Regions from separate parts of the Viridibacillus sp. FSL R5-0888 genome, predicted to be linked through region 1. Evidence: riboswitches for the same ligand, from Rfam matches in the RefSeq annotation. Region 1 holds a riboswitch; each other region holds the start of a gene.

What was found. A riboswitch is a leader RNA that binds a small molecule or an ion and turns the genes downstream of it on or off. The one in region 1 is predicted to bind S-adenosylmethionine.
Region 2: another riboswitch for S-adenosylmethionine. It lies ahead of MKY02_RS11310 (cyclase family protein); the one in region 1 lies ahead of MKY02_RS16890 (VOC family protein).
Region 3: another riboswitch for S-adenosylmethionine. It lies ahead of MKY02_RS14215 (methionine biosynthesis PLP-dependent protein); the one in region 1 lies ahead of MKY02_RS16890 (VOC family protein).

The regions. Positions count from the first base shown of each region.
Region 1 covers NZ_JBBPAU010000001.1:3,366,446-3,373,810, forward strand. Annotated here, with positions in the region: gene MKY02_RS16880 (YicC/YloC family endoribonuclease) at 1-226, opposite strand, end outside; gene MKY02_RS16885 (Rqc2 family fibronectin-binding protein) at 447-2,135, shown strand; gene MKY02_RS16890 (VOC family protein) at 2,463-3,392, opposite strand; SAM riboswitch class I at 3,501-3,610, opposite strand; gene pyrE (orotate phosphoribosyltransferase) at 3,804-4,436, opposite strand; gene pyrF (orotidine-5'-phosphate decarboxylase) at 4,436-5,146, opposite strand; gene MKY02_RS16905 (dihydroorotate dehydrogenase) at 5,147-6,058, opposite strand; gene MKY02_RS16910 (dihydroorotate dehydrogenase electron transfer subunit) at 6,055-6,831, opposite strand; gene carB (carbamoyl-phosphate synthase large subunit) at 6,828-7,365, opposite strand, start outside.
Region 2 covers NZ_JBBPAU010000001.1:2,273,659-2,281,023, reverse strand. Annotated here, with positions in the region: gene MKY02_RS11330 (putative bifunctional diguanylate cyclase/phosphodiesterase) at 1-578, shown strand, start outside; partial or broken gene MKY02_RS11325 (ArsR family transcriptional regulator) at 1,115-1,228, shown strand; gene MKY02_RS11320 (SRPBCC family protein) at 1,367-1,783, shown strand; gene MKY02_RS11315 (ATP-binding cassette domain-containing protein) at 2,216-5,386, shown strand; SAM riboswitch class I at 5,862-5,957, shown strand; gene MKY02_RS11310 (cyclase family protein) at 6,036-6,773, shown strand; gene MKY02_RS11305 (GNAT family N-acetyltransferase) at 6,828-7,283, shown strand.
Region 3 covers NZ_JBBPAU010000001.1:2,846,166-2,853,530, reverse strand. Annotated here, with positions in the region: gene MKY02_RS14220 (aminotransferase class I/II-fold pyridoxal phosphate-dependent enzyme) at 1-411, opposite strand, end outside; gene MKY02_RS14215 (methionine biosynthesis PLP-dependent protein) at 407-1,537, opposite strand; SAM riboswitch class I at 1,609-1,712, opposite strand; gene MKY02_RS14210 (tetratricopeptide repeat protein) at 1,885-2,814, shown strand; gene MKY02_RS14205 (methyl-accepting chemotaxis protein) at 3,034-4,881, opposite strand; gene MKY02_RS14200 (YozE family protein) at 5,002-5,223, shown strand; gene deoD (purine-nucleoside phosphorylase) at 5,395-6,099, shown strand; gene MKY02_RS14190 (aminopeptidase P family protein) at 7,227-7,365, shown strand, end outside.

The DNA.
Region 1 (7,365 bases):
GCTGTTGCTGTGACAATTCTTTCACATGTACGGAAACATCTAACTTACCTCTTGAAACTAATGAGGAAAGCATTTTTTTTGTATGAACTTCTGCTTCCATCCACTCTTTCGGAAAACGTGTCGTAACTTCTAAAAAACGATGATTTACCGATCGAATTTCTACAGTAAGCCGAAATTGTTCCGTTGTTGTGACACCCCTGCCAAATCCAGTCATACTACGCACCAAGGTCAGTCACATCCTTCTTTGCATACTGATTTTTAATTATAACATATGAATACAAGTTTTGCCTTGCAGATTTGCTAGAAGTTCACTTAATAGAATAAAAAAATGATTAATATCGATACTCATTAGTCACGAAGAACTGCATTTTACAAATCCTACACTTACCTATATAAACGAAAAAAATGTTAAGATAGAACAAAACGTTTTGAAAGAGGAATCACTTATGGCTTATGATGGTTTATTTACAATCGCAATGGCGAAAGAGCTACAACAGTTAGTAACAGGCCGAATCGCGAAAGTGCATCAACCGAACACCCAAGAAATTATTTTACATATACGTGCCAATGGTGGAAATCACAAATTATTATTTTCAATCCACCCTTCCTATGCACGTGTTCATATCACAGAACAAACAATTGAAAACCCGCCAGAACCACCTATGTTTTGCTCGTTGCTTCGTAAACATATTGAAGGTGGATTTATTGAATCAATACAACAACAAGGTGCTGACCGCGTCCTCATCTTGAAAATTGCTAGTAAAAATGAAATTGGTGACCCAATCACGAGGGAATTGCACGCGGAAATCATGGGGCGTCATAGCAATTTAATTTTAGTCGACAAAGAAACAGACAAAATCGTAGATAGCTTAAAGCATCTACCACCTGCTATGAATAGTTACCGTACTGTTTTGCCTGGCCAACCTTTTATCGCACCACCAGAACAAGATAAGGAAGACCCTAAAACAGTAAGTAGGGAATCAATACAACTATTCTTTGCTGAAGAAAAAAACACTCAAGAAATAGTACAGAATTTTACAGGCTTTTCTCCCTTACATGCTACTGAATTGTTATACAGAAGTGAAGCTACAGGGCAACCAATTGCTGACCTCTTCTCTTTATTTATTGAAGAATTTAAAATTGGAGGGAATTCACCAACCTACGCTGAAGTAAAAGGGAAAACATATTTTTCACCAGTGAAATTAACACATCTAGAAGGTGAGCATACAAGCTACTCAAACCTTAGCAGTCTACTGGATCGCGTATTCTTTGCAAGAGCTGAGAGAGACCGCGTTAAACAACAAGCTGGTGATTTAGAACGCTGGTTACAAAATGAAATTAGCAAACTTAAATTAAAGTTAAAAAAACTCCAAAAGGATTTGGATCGAGCAAACAATTTAGACCAATTCCAATTATTCGGTGAGTTATTAATGGCCAACTTGTACGCATTTGAAAAAGGGCAAAAGGAAGTTACTGTTGTTAATTATTATAGTGGGGACAGTGAAGAAATCACGATCCCTATTAGCGAACGGAAAACACCTGTTGAAAATGCACAGAGCTACTATACTAAGTACAACAAGGCGAAAAACGCACTTATCATGGTGCAAGAGCAACTCAATAAAACGCAAGGAGATTTAGCCTACTTTGAAATGCTATCGCAACAAGTACAACAAGCTGCTCCAGCTGATATAGAAGAAATTCGTGAAGAGTTAGCTGAACAAGGCTACTTGAAATTACGTGCTTCAAAACGACGTAAAAAACCAACTAAACCAACTCCAGAAAAATTCAAATCTTCCACTGGTATTGACATTTCAGTTGGCAAAAACAATAAACAAAATGATTATTTAACATTTAAAATCGCACGTAAATCTGAAATTTGGTTGCATACAAAGGATATCCCAGGATCACATGTCGTTATTCACTCTTCTGAACCAGATGAACAAACTTTACTAGAAGCGGCAACTTTATCAGCCTATTTCAGTAAAGCACGTGAATCGTCGTCCGTACCTGTCGATTACACAGAGGTACGTCAAGTAAAAAAACCAAATGGTTCTAAACCTGGTTTTGTTATTTACTTCGAGCAAAAGACATTGTATGTAACACCCGATGAAGAATTAATCATGAAATTAAAATAATAAGATTTAAGAACACTTAAAAGGAGTCGCACATTTTTCAAACGCGACTCCTTTTACTATTTACTGCACTGCCTTAATCACTTCTCCATTGTACCAAATCCTATTTTCACATTATCTAATTTAGCTTTTTCAATCGTTGTTTTTACTTATATTTGGATCATTATAAATAACTTTCTATATAAAGGTAGGACTTTGCTACAAGCATTTGGGCATGCGATAAATTTTCTACTAAGTCTAATCATACTTCAATAATTTTAGTAGTGATGTTAAAAAATACAACAACTAAATTTCATTTTGTTACCTTTTATAACGATTCGATTTTTTGTTTTATGCAATTTCAAAAACCATACGATTTCCACTTGGATCTTCTACAACAAACTCATCCCCTAAATCTTGAATTTGTATTTGTTGTTTAATATAATTTTTTGCTGTCTCATAACTTTCTGTTGTTGGTAATTTAAAACGTACTTCTTTCAATCCTGATTCATTTTCAGCTGCCTTTTGAAGTCCTTCACCCGACCATACATTTCCCGCAAGATGGTGATGATAGCCCCCTACTGAAATAAAAAATGCTGTATCAATAATCATCTGTTTTTCAAAACCTAATTTATTTATATAGAAATCTACGGATTCCTCTATATTTGCTATTCGCAAATGAACATGACCAATTATTGTTTCAGCTGGTAATTTCCCATCTGTTTCAAAATCAGCTAATGGAGCTAACTCTTTGAAATTAAGAGGATTACTTCCACCAGGATACTTATCCCAATCTTCACGATGACGATCCGCATATATTTCTATACCATTTCCTTCAATATCATATATATAAAACGCCTCACTATAACCGTGATCACTCGCACTATCTAACCTAGCAATTGGAATATAGCGTTCAAAGTGCGGGAAACGTGAAGATTGCTCTATCGGACTATCTATCGTTTCCTTATTACGTAGAATTTCGAAAAATTTCGTTGCAAACGCTTCTCTACTTGGTAATAAAAAAGCTGTATGGAATAAACCCGTACTTTTAGCGGGTTGTAATTTTTCCGCGGTTTTTTCTAATTCAAAAATAACGTTGTTACTGCCTTTACCACCAAATTTAGCATGTTGTGTACTTTTTTCTAAAACGACAAGACCAACTACATTTTCGTAAAATGCAATTTGACGTTCCAAATCTTTTACTTTTAAAATGACACTTCCAACTTGTGTTGCAGCATCCAATACAAATTTACCTTGTTTCCCATCAATTCTTTGTACCATCTTTATAACCTCTCTCTTTGTTATTTACCAATTATGGAATAAACGACTTCTATTAAAAAACTCTCTTTCTACATCTTCTAGAAAGAGAGTTGAGGGGGGCTAATTCAACTCTTATCTCTCATAATTGCACGCAATCATGTTGAAGTTAGCTCCTTCCTAAAAATTAGGTGTTGCTGAAACTTAAGTGGGCCATTTCCTTCAGTTTCTCAAGTAAAGAAATCCACTTAATATCCCTAGTTAACTTATTGGTTTAATTGATTTTAAAACAATTTCCATAATTAAGCAACATATATACAATTATTTTCTTCATTTAAAATGATTCTTTATAAAGTAGCATTTTGCACAATAAAAAAACTAGCAAGAGATAATTTCTTTTCTCTTGCTAGTTTAAAAGCACCTATATTTGTATTATTATTTTAAGTTCCCGGCTTTTAAATCAGCATGCCATTGTAGTAAACCTGGAATGTCTGATTCATTAATAGCACCTGATTCTTTTGCTGCTTCAACTAATGCTTCAAAGTTTGATAGGCAATAGTAAGGAACACCCACTTCCGCAAAAGCCTGTTCAGCACGTGGTAATTTATATGAATATACTGAAACGACACCAAGTACTTCAGCGCCTTCACGACGAAGTGCTTCTACTGCTGTAATGCTAGAACCACCTGTCGAAATAATATCTTCTACTACAACTACTTTTTGACCTTCAGAAAGCTTTCCTTCTGTTTGGTTACCACGACCATGGTCTTTTGGTTTTGAACGTACATATACCATAGGTAAGTCTAAAATGTCGCTTACCCATGCTGCATGTGGTATTCCCGCTGTTGCTGTACCAGCTACTACATCTGTTTCCGGGAAATTTTCTTTAATAAGCGCTGCAAGGCCGTTTGCGATTGTTGTACGTACTTTTGGAAAAGAAATTGTTAAACGTGTATCACAGTAGATTGGTGATTTAATACCTGATGCCCAAGTAAATGGATCATTCGGACTTAGCTCTACTGCTCCTACTTCTAACATACCTTGTGCTACTTCTTTTTGAATTGTCATTATTGTTGTCCTCCCCATAATTGCTGTACAGCATGGTACGCTTCAACTGGATTTTCTGCTTGTGTAATAGCACGACCTACAACGATTTGCGTCGAGCCTTCTTCGCGTGCAAAATCAGGTGTAGCAACGCGTTTTTGATCATGTGCAACACCACCAACCATACGTATACCTGGTGTTACTTTTAGGAAGCTTTCTCCACATACTTCGCTGATTGCTTTTGCTTCAAGTACAGAGCAGACAACACCATCTAAACCAGCTGATTGTGCAAGTTTGGCATAATGCATTACTGATTGATCTAAAGATAAATTGATTTGTTGCTCGTTTTGCATTTCCTCTTCAGTCGTCGAGGTTAACTGAGTTACTGCAATTAAAACTGGTCGCTTATTACCTTCCTCAGTTCCCTCTTTTAATCCTTCAAGAGCAGCCGCCATCATATTTGAACCGCCTGCAGCATGGACATTGACTAGGTCCACACCAAGTTTTGCTAAGCCCTTCATCGCTGATTTCACCGTATTTGGAATATCATGCAGTTTTAAATCTAAAAAAATGTCGTGACCTTGTGCTTTAATTTTGCGTATAATGTCTGGCCCTGCTTGTAAATAAAGCTCAAGACCCACCTTCACAAATAGTGGCTCATTGAACTGAGAAAGAAATGTCATTACTTTCTGTTCATCTGGAAAATCTAACGCGATAATAGGCTTATTATTCATTTAGCGGTGGCTCCTTCCAATTACATCTGTTAATTTGTTATAACCTAATTCATCTAGCTTTTGTGGTAATGCTTCTATAATATTTGGGCAGACGAATGGATCCACAAAGTTTGCAGTACCTACTGCTACAGCACTTGCCCCTACAGATAGGAAGTCGATAACATCCTCTGCAGTTGCAACTCCTCCCATTCCAATGATCGGAATATTAACGTTTCTGCTTACTTCATGGACCATACGAATTGCTACCGGTTTAACAGCTGGACCTGATAACCCTCCAGTACCGTTAGCAATAATCGGTTTTCCTGTTCTCGGATGCAAACGCATACCGATTAATGTATTAATCATCGTAATACCGTCTGCTCCGCCTGCTTCTACAGCTTTTGCGATTTCAGAAATATTCGTTACATTTGGTGATAATTTTACATATACAGGTACATCTGATACCGCTTTTACTGCTGCCGTTAAGTCACTTGCTGATTTCGGATCTGTACCGAATTGAATACCACCACATTTAACATTTGGACATGAAATATTCAACTCTAATGCATGTACATTTGGTGCTTTTGAAATAGCCTCTGCTACTGCTACATAATCGGCAGTTTCTGTTCCAGCCACATTAGCAATAATCGGCACATCATATTTTTCTAACCATGGAAGTTCATGTGATAAAACATGCTCTAAACCTGGATTTTGTAAGCCAATGGCATTTAACATACCCGCCGCTGTTTCAGCAACACGTGGCGTTGGGTTACCTGAGCGTGTTTCTAATGTTGTAGCTTTTATCATTATTGCACCTAGCTTTGATAGATCATAAAGCTGTGCATATTCTTGTCCAAATCCGAAGCAGCCCGAAGCTGGGATAATTGGATTTTTTAATGATAAGCCTGGTAATTCGACTTGTAATCTATTCATAGCTTCACAACTCCTCTTGGGAAGACTGGACCGTCAGAACAGATCTTCAAGTATTCTTTTTCTGTTGCATCTGTTGTATTACATACGCAAGCATAGCAAGCTCCGATGCCGCAGCCCATACGTTCTTCAAAGGAAAGGAATCCTTTTTTATCAGGATAAGTTTGCTCTAATGCCCCTAGCATCGGAGTTGGTCCACAGCTATAAAAAACATCAAATTTAGGTGCTGTTTCTTTTAATAAGTCTGTGACAAATCCTTTTGTTCCTTGACTACCATCTACTGTTACGATGTATGTGTCGTCTAAATTAGAAAATTCCTTTTCGTAAAAGACGTTGTTTTCAGATTGGAATCCTAATACGTGAATCGTACGTACTCCCTTTGCATGCAATTCTTTTGATAGCTGATACAAAGGAGGAACTCCAATACCACCACCAACTAATAGTGCTGTTTGCCCTGGTTCTACTTCTTCTACAGGGAAACCGTGTCCTAGCGGGCCAAGTACATCCACTTCTTCACCTGGTCGTTTTGCCGATAAGATTGTAGTACCACGACCTTCTGCTCGGTAAATCATTGTGAACTGCAATAGTTCATGATCAATTGATGCGATGCTAATCGGTCTTCTTAGTAAAGGTTCAAATGTATCCGTTACACGTACATGGACGAATTGACCCGGTTGTTTCATATCTAGGACAAGCTGACCTGTTAAAGTCAGCTCAAAAATATCCTCAGCAATTTGCTGTTGGCGTACAACTTGCATACGTTCTTGGTGAATCATCCTCGCACCTCCTGCTTAGGCATTTCTTCAGCTGTAAAGGTCATAGATTCGATTACTCGAAGCATCGCCTCTGCAGTATCAAGAGATGTTAAGCATGGAACCCCATTTTCTACTGATTCACGGCGGATACGGAAACCGTCACGTGCAGGTTGTTTTCCTTTTGTTAGTGTATTGACGATTAATTGAGCACCGCCATTTTGGATAACGTCTAGTAAAGTAGGACCATTTGATCCGATTTTATCAACAACACTCGCTTTTATACCTGCTTCTTCAATTGCTTTTGCAGTACCTGGTGTTGCTAAAATACTATAGCCGATATTCGTAAAGCGTCTAGCTAAAGCAATTGCTTCGTCTTTATCTTTGTCCGCTACTGTCATTAAGACTGAACCGTGATCCTTAATATCCATTCCAGCTGCTACTAGACCTTTATATAGCGCTTTTTCTAGTGTACTATCTTTCCCCATTACTTCACCTGTTGATTTCATTTCAGGTCCTAATGTAATGTCAACCCGACGCAATTTAGCAAAGCTGAAT
Region 2 (7,365 bases), 1.1 Mb from region 1:
GTGAATGGACATTAAAAAGAGCTTGTAAACAAATGAAGAAGTGGCTTGATGAATATGGGTTTGATATTCGTATTTCAGTTAATATTTCGCCTATTCATTTGAAGGAAAGAAATTTTGTACACAATTTACGTGCAGTATTAAGAGATACAGGTTTACCAGCTAAAAATTTAGAGTTGGAAATTACCGAAATGAGCTTAATGCATCAAACAGAAGAATTAATTGAAACGTTTAATCAAATAAAAGAACTGGGTGTAATCATCGCGATTGATGATTTTGGAACAGGTTATTCCTCACTCAGCTATTTAAAGCAGTTTCCAATTGATGTTTTGAAGATTGATCAATCTTTCATCCGTGGATTAAAAACAGGACTTAGTAATGTCGCAATGGTGACTGCTATTATCAAATTAGCGCATGCATTAAATATGAAGGTGGTTGCTGAAGGAGTAGAGACGGAAGATGAATTGTATATCGTCCGTGAAAACCTATGTGACTTTGCACAAGGATATTACTTTAGTAAGCCATTACCGACTGATGAATTTTCCGCAAAATTGCATGAATTATATGTTTTGAGAATGTAATGAAGTGCTTTTTATAATAAGAAAACCATATAAAAAGGTCGCCACTATACGCTGTGGTGACCTTTTTGTTTGTTTTTTTGAATGGATTTTATAATCTGATCCCAATACGTTGTTGTTAGGTTTATAGTTCATAGGATTAAGTTAAGCCAGCAAGAACGAAAGTTGCACTGAGAGGGGTTCCAGTGACCTCTACAACACCCGATAGATCGACTTTGTTAGCGGCTATAATCATCATAAGTAACACCTCTAAGAGCATCTAAAGCTTCTTAAAATAGAAAGCTATCGAAAGGCACTAAGAATCAAACCTTATTCCATTAATGGCCTAGTTAATGGAATAGCAGGGAACTTGACACGTCACCTTTTGGTGTCCTATAATCGATAAGATACTAAAAGGTGTCCTATTAGGTAATTAAAGTTTAATCGTTGACATTACAGGAAATAATAATGAAAAGGTGGGGGTGATTTTGAACGAAAAGGGTCAAGTGAGGGATGTTTATGACGCTGTTGCCGATCCAACAAGAAGAAAATTACTTCGAATGTTAACAGATGTTGAAGAATTACCCCTACATGAGATAACGGTTCATTTTCAAATGGGGCGTACAGCAGTTTCTAAGCATTTGGCTATCCTTAAAGATGCGGATCTTGTAATTGCCCGAAAAGTTGGTAGAGAGACAAGGTATCGGTTGAATGCAACTCCGTTGAAAGAAATAAAAGATTGGGTATCTTTTTACGAAGGATTCTGGAAAGAGAGAATTATCAAATTAAATCTTATTTTGGAGGAACAAAAAATGAAACCAGATGTATCATTAGATTTTCAATTTACAAATTCAATCGAGCAGGTGTGGAACGCTTTAACAGATTCGGATACACTAGCGAAATGGATATGGAAAAATGACTTTAAACCAATCGTAGGACATAAATTTCAATTTAGAGCTGAGCCAAATGAGTGGTGGGATGGAGTTGTAGATTGTGAGGTACTCGAAGTGGACGAGCCTCATACATTATCTTACACATGGTTAAGTGCCGGAGAAAGCACTACTATTACATGGACTTTGAAAAAAGGTTCAGATGGAACTATCCATCTACATCTAGATCAAACTGGATTTAGTGAAGAAACAAAAGCACGCCAAGGAGCTATCGAAGGAGCTAAATATGCTTGGACCAATATGGGTGCCCAGCTTGGAAAAGTACTAGCAGAACAGTAAAAATGATATCTTCTTTCTCATTGATGCCTGATGTTCAGGACCAACTTTTTGAGTAGGTACTTGAATATATCAATCAAATAGAAACGATGAGGATTAATATTAACCGTTTATACTAATAAACCATTCTTTAACAGGGCGCAATTCCGTAGCAAGAATTGTGCTCTTTCTTATGATATGAGGTAATTCTGAAGCAAGAAGGAAGCCCTTTTTATTTCGCACTTAATGGAAAAAAATATAAAATAAGCGAGCAATTATCTGATATATAAGTGCAGACTAATTGCTGGAATTGTGCCATTAAATTGTTTCTTCAAAACGGTTTTAGAAATCTTCCTCTCAAGTTAGTATAAGATTGTCGATGAAAAAAACAACAAATTCAATTGAAGTTTTACAATTATGGCAATATTAAATTTACAGAATCGAGAGGGCATCATTATGAAAATCAATCAATTAATTGCAAATAATATTAACAATTTAGATGCCGTACTACCAGTAGATAAATCGTTAGGAATTGCTGGTTTGTCTGGATCTGGTAAAACGACTTTCTGTCAAACAATTGGTGAAGAATCCAAGAAGCGTCTCGTTTCTTTATTGCCAAAAGCTGAATATCAGTATTTATTTCCAACAATTATGGATACAAATTTTAGTGCCATCAAGATGGAAGAAATGCCTTTAGTCCTTTTCCTTGGAAAATCATCAATCTCTTCTAATCCGCGTTCTACAATTGGTACACATACAGGCGTATTTAAAGACATTCGTGTTACTCTTGCTGAAAAATTCAACCTGTCTCCAGAAGTTTTTTCATTTAATAATGAGTTAGGGTGGTGTCCAAGTTGTAAAGGTCGTGGAACAACTAAAAATGTCGAATGTCCTAAGTGTCAGGGGAAGCGCTATAATCAAGAAGTTGAGCAATATATGATGGAATTATTTGATAAACCACATAATATTGCCGATATTAACGACTTAAGCATTGAATCTATTATTTCACTTGCAGAAGTTTTAAATATTAGTGAAGGTAAACAACATATTCTCAAAAATATGATCAATATGAATATTGGTTACTTAACATTAAATCGCATTATGGGTACATTGTCAGGCGGAGAATTAACACGCCTGTACTTGGCAGAATTTATGGCATCAAGTGAAAATACCGTTATTATTATTGATGAAATATCTGTGGGTCTAGATCACCAAACGCTATTGAAAATTTTAGAACAGATTAAACAATTGGGCTATAAGAATCAAATTTGGCTCATTGATCATTCTGACACGGTGCTTGACGCAACGGATGAGCAATTGTTTTTTGGTCCAGGTAGTGGTAAATACGGCGGGAAAATTGTTGAAGAATCACCACGTCCAAAACCAATCATTTGGGAACAAAATGAAGCATTGCCAACAGGTTACTATCAATTCAAAGAGCTTTACTGTCGTAATATTCAAATGGCAGAAATTCAGATTCCTCAAAATAGACTTGTAACGTTTACGGGTGAATCAGGATGTGGTAAATCGACACTTGTTAATGAATGTATGGCCAAAGACTTTCTGAAGCGATATCCAAAAGATAAAATTGTCATGGTCGGGCAAGAACGAAACCAATCGATTACGAGTAGGTCAACAGTTGCGACGTTTCTTGATATAAAAAGGAAACTCACAAAATATAGTGAAGATATTAATGATATTTTTCAGCGCTCGATTGAAGATATTATTGATGAACTCCCAGAAGGAGATATCGCTCATAAACGCTTGAGTTTATTGATCAAACTTGGACTTGGTTATTTGACGTTGGAAAGAAAAACACAGTCCTTATCGACTGGTGAATTTCAATGTGTCCATTTAGTTTCGGAGCTGTTTGCCAACTCTAGAAACCCACATACGCTTTTTATTTTTGACGAGCCTTCAAAAGGTTTATCACAAAATATTTTAAATCAATTCATCGATAGTCTGAGAAGCATTTTGCAAGATGAAACTGTCTCAATAATAATGATTGAACATAATGCGTATATGCTAGAAAACTCTGATTTTATCGTTGATTTTGGTAAAAGACAGCTTGCACCTGTAGAGCATCTAGATGTTGTCAGACATGAAGACTATTATCGTCAAAAAAACAGTGAAGACAGAGTTGTTCCATTACGAATCTCTTCAACACTCAATCAACAAAATGGGGTTAACTACTTAAAAGAAAATCATATTGCCTATTTTAAAAATGCAGAAAACGTCTATAAGGGTGGCATCCTAAAAAGCTTATCATCAATTGCACGTTTGATTTATGGTGAATACGAATCGGAAACAATTGCACCCGTCATCGCTATTGATTTAGAGCGGCATTTGTATAGTCAATATAGTTTTCTTTATGAAATGGGAGGCTTGATCAACCATATTGTGGCAGCTCATCCGACCAATAAAAATACGAATAGCTTTGATTTCTATAATCAAGAAAACCATTGTCCATCCTGCTCTGGGCGCCAAGTAAGTGAAAAATTTGATATAGATATTGTTATTCAGGACAAAACCGTGCCATTCTGGGATGGCCTATTCCATCCAGAAGTGATGAAGGTTTTAAAATTCTATCAATATCCAAAATTGCAATTCCTCTTTGATGAGATTAAGAATGAGCTCGGTCAGGATTTAAGTAAAAGTTTTAATGACATGACGGAAGCAGAAAAACACACCTTTTTATATGGGTATTGGGAAAGGTCATTCTATGATAAAGCAGGCAAAGCTTCGAGGATTTGGGAAGGCTTTAATTTAATCATTGGCCGCTATATATTTGTATCTAAATCGATTATTAAAGAGCAAATAAAAGCATCTAAAGAGTTGATTACCTGTCCAATCTGTGAAGGAACCGTGCTAAACCATCATAAAAAGCTAAAATTTGACGACACGGATATTCGAAAGATTATTCAGCAGCCTATTGATCAAGTGTTGAAAACAGTTGGTAAGTTACAGATACTAGAAAAACTAAAAGCTATCGTCGGTGGTGATATGACTTTGACTGAAGATGTCTCCTTATTACCTAGGGGAACACAGGTTGCTTTGAAAATGTTTGAACTGGAGCAGGGAAGCTTTGCCCATTATGAAATGGTTTTACAAAATGTACTACCTTTTTGGGGCAGTATTAGCGGCAATATCGAATCCATCAGCATGAATAATCGGATCACCATCTGTGATTTTGAAAATATTACCGAAACGAGAGAAACGATCATTGATAAGTATTTCACCAATGGTAAATATAAAAAGCTTACCTATGTCTATGAAGCGTTTGGTTACAAAAAAATTGTCACTCAAATTAATAAGATTAAAAAAAGTCATCAATGTCCTTTCTGTAAAGGGAAGAAAGTAATTTCTGAAGATGGACTACATGATGGTGTGTATAAATTATCAGTACCATGTGTTAGTTGTTATGAAAGTGGCATCAATGATGAAGGGCGTAAGGAAATCGTAGATGGCATAGACGTGCAAACATGGTTAACTGGCAAAGTAAGTGATGTTGTTGCTGAAAGTCCAAATCTTGAGGCTGTAGCTCATATTCCAATTTTCAATCGTATTCGTGAGTTGAATAAGCGAGAGATGATGGGGATATATCAATTCCTTGAGCAAAATAATTAAATTAAATATAAAAAATGTGATATTTAAGTAAAGATTAGCTGTCACGCAATGAAGAAAACTCATTTGCAATAAAAAATTGCAAATGAGTTTTTATGCTATTCAGAAGAGGGATTGTTGGATTAAAATTGTCAACCTGGTTAGACAAAAGATTGGAGATTGGTTATGGACCCATGCATACTTGATTACAAACAACCATGAAGATTTGCAAGAGGAATTCATTAACTCCGATGTAAAGATAGTTCGTTCATTAAGTAATATAGAATACAACAATAAAGAATATGTGAATGAAGATATAGATGCTAGATGGATAGTATTTGGTATCAAACGAGGCTAGAATCGTATCTGATGCCTTTAATTTAGAAGAAAAAGTTATCATAATTGATTATAAGAGTCATATATTATAAAGAATTTTCTAAAATTTTCATTGACAATAGATTTCTAAAGTTGTAAATTAAGAATCAACAAAATAACTTTTTTCTTATCCAGAGAGGTGGAGGGACTGGCCCTATGAAATCTCAGCAACGGACGATGTACCGTGCTAATTCCAGAAGCGTATGCTTGAAGATAAGAAGAGCGCATGGACGTATCGCCAACCTCTTCTTATCAAGGAGAGGTTTTTTTGTTTTAAAAAAATGATGAGGTGATGGATATGTCAACAGAATTAATCAATGCACTACAAACGTTAAAGGAAAAGAAATGGATTGATTTAACACATACTTTTGGAGCAGAAACACCACGTTTCAACGCATTTAAAGGGTTAGAAAAAACAACTCTATTTTCACATGATGATGGCTTTTTTGCTCAGAATTTTGCATTTGCTGGACAGTATGGAACACATTTAGATGCACCTATTCACTTTGTTCGTGATGCTCGTTATTTAGAAGAATTAGATTTAAAAGAGCTTGCATTGCCACTTGTTGTAATAGATCATTCTAAAGATGCAGCAGAAAATCATGATTTCACCATTGCAGTTGAAGATATTTTGAAATTTGAGGCCGAACACGGAGAAATTGAGGCAGGTACATTTGTTGCTCTTCGTACGGATTGGAGCAAACGTTGGCCTGATGTTGAAGCATTTAATAACTTTGATGCAGATGGAAATCCACATGCACCAGGATGGTCAGTAGATGCACTTAAGTTCTTGTTTGAAGAGCGTCATATCAAAGCAGTAGGGCATGAAACTTTTGATACGGATTCTAGCATTTTATACCGTCAAAACAATGCATTACTAGGTGAACTATATGTATTGGAACAAGATACATATCAAGTAGAGTTGCTTACTAATCTAGACCAGCTACCTGCAAAAGGGGCTGTCATCTTTAACATCGTTCCTAAACCTGAGAAGGCTTCTGGCTTCCCAGTTCGATCATTTGCTATTCTGCCTTAAATATTCATCTAAAAAATACTAGCAAATGAATAATTGAAACTGAAGGTGAACTCTTTGGATATTAAAATTGATGATTTATCAAGAGATGAAGTTAAAGCGTTGTTGGAGGAGCATCTTCAAGGTATGGCACTAAATTCTCCACCAGAAAGTATACATGCGTTAACTATCGAGGAATTGAAAAAAACAGAAATTACTTTCTGGAGTGCATGGGAAGGCGGTGCATTAATTGGTTGCGGAGCACTAAAAGAACTGGATGCACACCATGGTGAAATAAAATCCATGCGTACTTCTTCATTATACTTACGGAGAGGCGTTGCAGGGCGTATGCTTGAGCATATTATTGAAGAGGCTAGGCACCGCAATTATAAGCGTTTAAGTTTAGAAACAGGTTCAATGGAGGCTTTTGAACCCGCAAAGAAGCTGTATTTGAAAAATGGGTTTCAATATTGTAGGCCATTTTCTAATTACATTGAGGATCCGAATAGTGTATTTATGACATTAGAGTTATAAGTATATTGATTAATCATTCTATTAACAAAAAGATTAAATAAAAAACAATAAGAGCATGTTTTGAATAATCTTCATTCAAAAC
Region 3 (7,365 bases), 520 kb from region 1:
TGGACGTATAGCCGCTTCTACTGATGTTAAATCAGAGAAGTCAGCAAATGTATGCTCAACGCCAAATTTCGTTAACACTTGTGTCACAAAACGGTATGTTCCACCGTACACTTCAGATGTCACAACAATATGGTCGCCAGCTTCTAATATCATAAATGCAGACGCGATGGCCGCAATACCGGAAGAGAATGCAAATCCGCGTGCCCCTCCTTCAAGTTCAGCAATCGTTTTCTCTAATGCATCACGAGTTGGATTACCAGAGCGACTATAATCATATGGACCAAACGAATCGAAATGCTCTTGATCAAAAGTAGATGATAAATATATTGGAACATTAACTGCACCTGTTTTTTGCTCGTAATCACCGCGAGTAGAAGCAGTGATTAAACTTGTTTCAATGTTTTCATTAATTGAACTCATATGATGACACCTCTTTTTCTAAGATAGAAAAAACTTGTTGTAAATCCGCGATTAAATCTTCTGCTTCCTCAATACCAACTGAGAAACGAAGTAAGGAGTCATCAACACCGCGAGCAATTCGTTCTGCTTCAGGAATATCCGCATGTGTTTGTGTAGTAGGATATGTGATAAAGCTTTCAACACCACCCAGGCTTTCAGCGAAGACGATTAACTTCAAGTTTTCTAAAAACTTACCAACCCATTCACCTTTTTGTAAACGGAAGGAAATCATTCCACCTTTACCAGCAAACAGAACGTCTTTTACTAAAGGTTCTTGTTCTAAATAAGCCGCGATGTGCTTAGCATTTTCAGTATGTTGTTTCATGCGAAGGTGTAATGTTTTTAATCCACGTAGCAGTAACCATGAGTCAATTGGAGCAAGCGTTGCACCTGCAGCATTATGGTTTGTGAATAGTTTTTCGCTAAGCTCTTTACCCTTACTTACAACAAGACCCGCTAGAACATCATTATGACCACCGATGTATTTAGTTGCACTATGTATAACAATATCCGCACCTAGCTCGATTGGGCGTTGATAGTAAGGTGTTAAGAAAGTATTATCAACAATTAATAATAAACTATGCTTTCTTGCAAGCTTAGCATAAAGTTCAATATCAAACTCCTGCATTAATGGATTGGTTGGTGTTTCAATGAAAATAGCACGTGTATTTTCATTTATTAAACCTTCAACCTCTGATACAGAAGAGAATTTTGCATAATGAGATTTGATTGCATATTGTTCTTGGTATTGACCGAGTAAACGGTATGTACCACCGTAGATATCCTCAGGTAAAATAATTTCGTCACCCGATTTAAATAGGGATAGAACTAATTGAACAGCTGCCATCCCGCTACTACAGGCGAAGCCAGCGTCTCCAGATTCTAATTTAGCAAAACCTTCTTCTAAAACGGTACGTGTTGGATTTTTTGTACGTGTATAGTCATAACCAGTTGATTGGCCAAGCCCATCATGAGTATAGGCGGTAGAAAGATAGATTGGTGTGTTCACAGCACCTGTTTTGGAATCGGTATGATTTCCCAGCTGAACTAATTGTGTCGCAATGTTTTTGTTTGTCATCATGTCATCATCCTTTATAAAAAAGTAAAAGGCCCTCTAAGGAAGAGGGCCTTCAAAATATGAAGTCAATCTCCTTATCTACAAGACTACGTCTACTGGAATTAGCACCTTGCCGCATTTAGGGTGGTTGCTGAGATATCGACGGGCCAAGTCCCTCCATCTCTCTTGATAAGTAAATATATTCAATTGTTTGAAAGTTAATAATAATGAAATTTTACCATGTGAATATGATAATATCAACCTTATTATGAAGCAAATCTAATTTGAAAAGTTTATAAATTTCTATAAGTGGTACAATTTTTATATGAATATGCTATTATTGCATAGTTGAATTGGAAGGTGACAAGATGAATTTAAATGACATAGCTGTTAATCAGTTATTACTAGAATTTAAATTTGAAGAAGCTCAAATGATGCTAGAGCAAGCAGTAATGGAAAAGAGAGATATACAATCGCTCCATAACTTAGCATGTTTTTATATAAGAGACACAGAAGAATATTATAAAACTTTACCCCTTTTAGCTGAAGCAATTGAAAAACAGCCAAAGCATTATTTTCCTTTTGCTTTACTAGGTGAAATTTATTTGCGAATGGAAAAATACATTTCAGCCATCAGGATTTTAGAATATGCATTAAAAATGAAAGATACTGAAGTAGTCCATGCGAACTTAGCAGCAGCATATTTTAATATGAACAATTTTGAAAAGGCAGCAGAACATTATAAAAAGTCCGCAACTGATGGCGATTTTTTGAAATATGCGGAAATGGTTTCATACTTACAGTTAGATGATCACGATTCTGTACTTAAAACACTGAGAAAAGTTAATGAAAATGATGAAAATTATATGGGTGGAGTAAACGTGGCTGAACTTTTTGCTCAAATCAACTATTTTGATGAAGCAATCCCGTTATTTGAAATGGGATGGAGAGAAATAGTTAGATCATATGAATGGGTAGAACATTATGTCTACTCACTCATTCAATTAGGTAGAGTAGAAGAAACCGCAGATATTATAGACCAGATGAAGACAGAAACGACTGATGAAATTGTAGAAAGCAAAGTAAGGGCGATGGATGGAGAATTCATAGAGGGGAATATTGAAGAAACCATTATGGACTTGCAACATACAAATGAAAAATATAATACACTGATTGGTCGTATTTTGAATGGCTACCGTCCTAAAATTTTCTTCGAGCCATATTATGTTTCTCAATGTTATCTTTACGGATGCAAAGTACATGGTAATAAAACGTATGATGAATATGTAAATATGTAAGTGGCCGAGAGAAATGATAATATCTCTGGCCATTTTTGTTTATATAGAGCCTATAACTGAAGTGTATTCATTAATATTACTATAAAAGGTTGTCTTGAAAAGGTGTAGGGTAGGAGGGATATAGTATGAACTTAGTAAATTTTTATAAAGCGAAATCAATAGTGGGAAATAAAAAAACTTGCAATCTCATTAGAGTTTGCAAGTCATTTAGTGGAAAAGTTATACTTTGAATTCCCCAACCACTTTTCGTAACTCATCTGCCTGATGAGATAGTTCAATCGCTGATGCTGTAATTTCTTGCATTGAAGCAGAGCCTTCTTCTGCAGAAGCTGCTGAACGCTCTGTACTCATAGCTGTATTTTCAGCAATTTGATTTACTTCTATAAAGGATACAGCCACTTCTTGGCTATAGCTTAAAGTTTGCTCAATTTGAACTACCATTTTGTTAATAATGGCTACAGTTTCGTTTGTTTGTTTAATAATTTTATCTAAGGAAGCATTTGTTTCATTTGTCACTTCAACACCGCGTATGACGTTTTGTACACCATCATGGTTTTGTGAGACAATAGCTTGTACTTCTGATTGAATTGACGAAACAATCCCGGTTACTTCACGTGCTGCTTTTTGAGATTGCTCTGCTAACTTTCGAACCTCATTTGCAACGACAGCGAATCCTTTACCATGCTCACCAGCTCTGGCAGCTTCAATGGCTGCATTAAGGGCAAGTAAGTTTGTTTGTTCCGAGATTTCAGTAATTGTACGAATAATGGAAGTAATTTCGGATGATTTCTTACCAAGTGCTTCAACGGTTTCTGTCGTATTGGCCATAGTTTCTTCTATTAACATCATAACATTTGATGACTGTTCGACAGTTTTTCCACCAAGCTCAGCAGCGACTTTCATCTGATCTGTTGCTGTTTTCACATGTTCTGCATCTGTACTTAAATAACGAGCCGCCTCTTCTAATAAATTCATCTTTTGAACTGCGTTATTCATCCGTAGCATTGTTTGTTCGCTACCTTCAGCGATTTCGCCTGTTGAATCAGCAATTGATTGAATAATATTCGAATTTTCATCTGCTGAAGCCATTAATTGTTGGCCACTGGCTGAGACGTTCTCCGCTAGTGTACTCACACGTTTTACTAATGCCGAAATGGATGTGATTAACACATTTGTACTATTTGCGATTTCTGCAAATTCATCTTTTGTCTTGACTTTAACCCGTTTTGTCAAGTCACCATTAGCTTGTGCGATATCTAGAATAGATGTATTAATTGCAGCTGTATTACGTTTAATTGAACGGAACAGGATAGTACCAGTTATTATAGTTAAAATAATAGATGATATTGTTAAAATTAAGAAAATTATCATTGCGATTTCTGTTTGTTGTTCAAGTGATTTGATTTGCTCGTTGTTTTTCTTGGTTAGTACGTCATTAATCATTTCAATATGCACATCTATATAACTCATAGCTGTCTTGCCATTTCCAGCGAGAACAAGTTTTTGAGCATTTTCAAGGCCTGAATTTTGGCGTGTATCTATCAGTCGCTTCGAATACTGAATATAATTGTCATAAAATTGGTCAATGGAAGTAATTCGATCTAGCTCTTCTTTACGATCAGAGAATATTTTTTGTAAATCTAATAAATTTGCTTCAATTCGGTCTTTATCTTGACTATACTGTCTTAAGAAATTATCTTTTCCTGTAATAATATAACTTTGTTCAGAGTTTGACAGTTTCGCAATATCCGCAGCTAAACTATTTACTTTCATCTGCTCTACTAGATTTTTCCCTGTGAACACCTTTAATTCATTTTGGAGGTTAGACATATTTGAATAGGAAACAACAAGCATTGCTGATAGAATAATGATGAGTATAAAGAAGTTAATAATGATACGGCCACGAATCATTTTGAAAAAGTTCGATTGAATAGGTCCATGAACTTCAATGTTTTTTTTCTTCTTTTTCATTTTGAAAAATGAAGCTTTTGAAACTGATGACTTGTTAGTGCTTTGATTATCACTTCTCTTAACAATTTCACTACTTCTTTTTGATTTTTTAACCAATTTGTCACCAACTTTCCATATTTCTATTGAATAATGTTCATTTTACTTCTTTGTGAAAGAATATTCTATACTTTTCGAAAAATAAATCATTACTATGTAACTATTAGGAGGGAGATATTTATGAATCATTCGTTCTACAGTTATGTTCAATCATTTCGTGGTGGTGGAAAATATGATGAGAAATCTACGTTTGCAGAAGCGGCTTTTCACGATCATAGCTTTCCTAAACAATCAACAGATTTTCATCTACTTTCGAGATATGTCGAAGAAAAAGCAGATGAAGAAATGAGTGCGCGCGTTTTTGATGAGCTTTGGTATTTATATGAGTTAAAATATAAATAAAATAAGTAATAATTTAATAAAAATTGGATATATTGAAAAATGTAAGTTTTTTATAGCTTATTTAAGATAATAATTGTCAGAGGTCAGACTTTCTTGGTACAATGCTTGTAGCATCATAGCCAAATTATAGAAATATGATGAATAACAATACTATTGAAAAGAGTGATACTAATGAGTATTCATATTAATGCAAAACAAGGCGATATCGCAGACATTGTACTACTTCCTGGTGATCCACTTCGTGCAAAGTACATTGCAGAAACTTATTTAGAAGATGTTATACCTTATAATGAAGTACGTAATATGTTAGGGTTTACAGGTACATATAAAGGTAAACGTGTATCGGTACAAGGTACAGGTATGGGTGTGCCGTCAATTTCTATTTATGTAAACGAATTAATGCAAGAATACGGTGTTCAAAAGTTAATCCGTGTAGGTACTTGTGGAGCAATCCAAAAAGATGTTAAAGTTCGTGACGTCATTATTGCTCAAAGTGCTTCTACTGATTCTAAAATGAATGAAATCATTTTCAATGGTTTAGATTTTGCTCCAACAGGTGATTTTGATTTACTTTTAAAAGCATATAATGCTGGGAAAGAAGCTGGCCTTAATTTAAAAGTGGGTAACATCTTTACTGCTGATATGTTCTATAGTGAAGAAAACCAAAATGAAAAGTTAGCTCGTTACGGTGTTTTAGCAATTGAGATGGAATCTGCAGCACTTTATACTTTAGCAGCTAAATATGGCCGTCAAGCACTTTCAATCCTAACAGTAAGTGACCATATCATTACTGGTGAAGTAACAACATCTGAAGAACGTCAATTAACATTTAATGACATGATGGTTGTAGCATTAGAAGCAGCTATTCAAGACTAGTCGTATCAAGAGTTTGCGTATTTACAATTTTTAATAAGTGACCAAAAGTGACCATTTCAAAAAAGGTGGTCATGATTGGTCACTTTTTTATTTGTTTAATTCATTAAATAATTGTGTTGCTTGTTATTTTTGAGATATATCAATATGGGAATACGTATCAAGAGTTTCACGTATATTTTTTTGTCCTAGCTGTTTTAAACCAATACTGGACGGATATTTATTTTCATTTAAAAATTTGTTAATTCTATTCTTTCAGTAACAAAAGAACTTCAAACAAATACAGTTAATTTAGAATTGATAGCTCCTTCTTTGAAAGAACAAACAGCAACTATGGAACAAATAAATACCGTGGCTTTAAATCTAAGTATGGATGCGTAAGTGTTACAACTGAAAGTGTATTTAATACGCGTTAATAAAAACGAGCATATGACATAACAGCCTCCATGCAGGGTATATACTCCTAGCATGGAGGCTTTTTCATTAGAAAACCACATTAGTATAAGTATTTTTGTTGGCAGTTGTTAACCTTCTATTTCCTATTATTTATCTATAACTTACTTTGAAGGAGAATATAGTAAATATATTGTGTATGTATTCATTCATCATATGCTCTCTTTATACTCGTTTACTTATTATAAATAAAAAACTAAAAAAAGTGTCTAATCTATGTTTTTGAGATATTTGCTGAAATCATAACGGACTACAGAAAGAGGCATTTAACTTGAGTATTGCAAAAAAATTAAACACTATTTTTATAGGAATGATTATATTAATTTGTATTATCGTGAAGGTATTTTATAGTAGATTATATTTTGAATGAAGAAAATAAAAATAGAAACTCGGTTAATCAATCTTAAACCATACAGAATCTATAATAACGTTCTTACAGCGGCCATCGGTATCTAAAAAACAAAGTAATCTTTGTTAACTCAATGTTTTCTTTTGCTTCTATCTAGATTTCATTATTATTAATTCGAGGTAGGCCTCATTTAAGTTAGGACTTTGATCTAATTTAGATGTATGATTATATTTAGTGAATTCTGAAAAATAGAACTACTGAATAGTTTATGAACTACATAGTTATATAATCGTGAAGACACAAAACTAGACTGATGGAGGTATTAGGAATGAATATTAAAGATCGAGTAGCCCTGTTAAGAAAAAAAATGTTAGAACATCAAATAGATGCGTATATCGTCCCGAGTTTTGATGCTCATCTAGGTGAGTATGTAGCAGATCATTGGAAATCTAGAGAATGGATTTCTG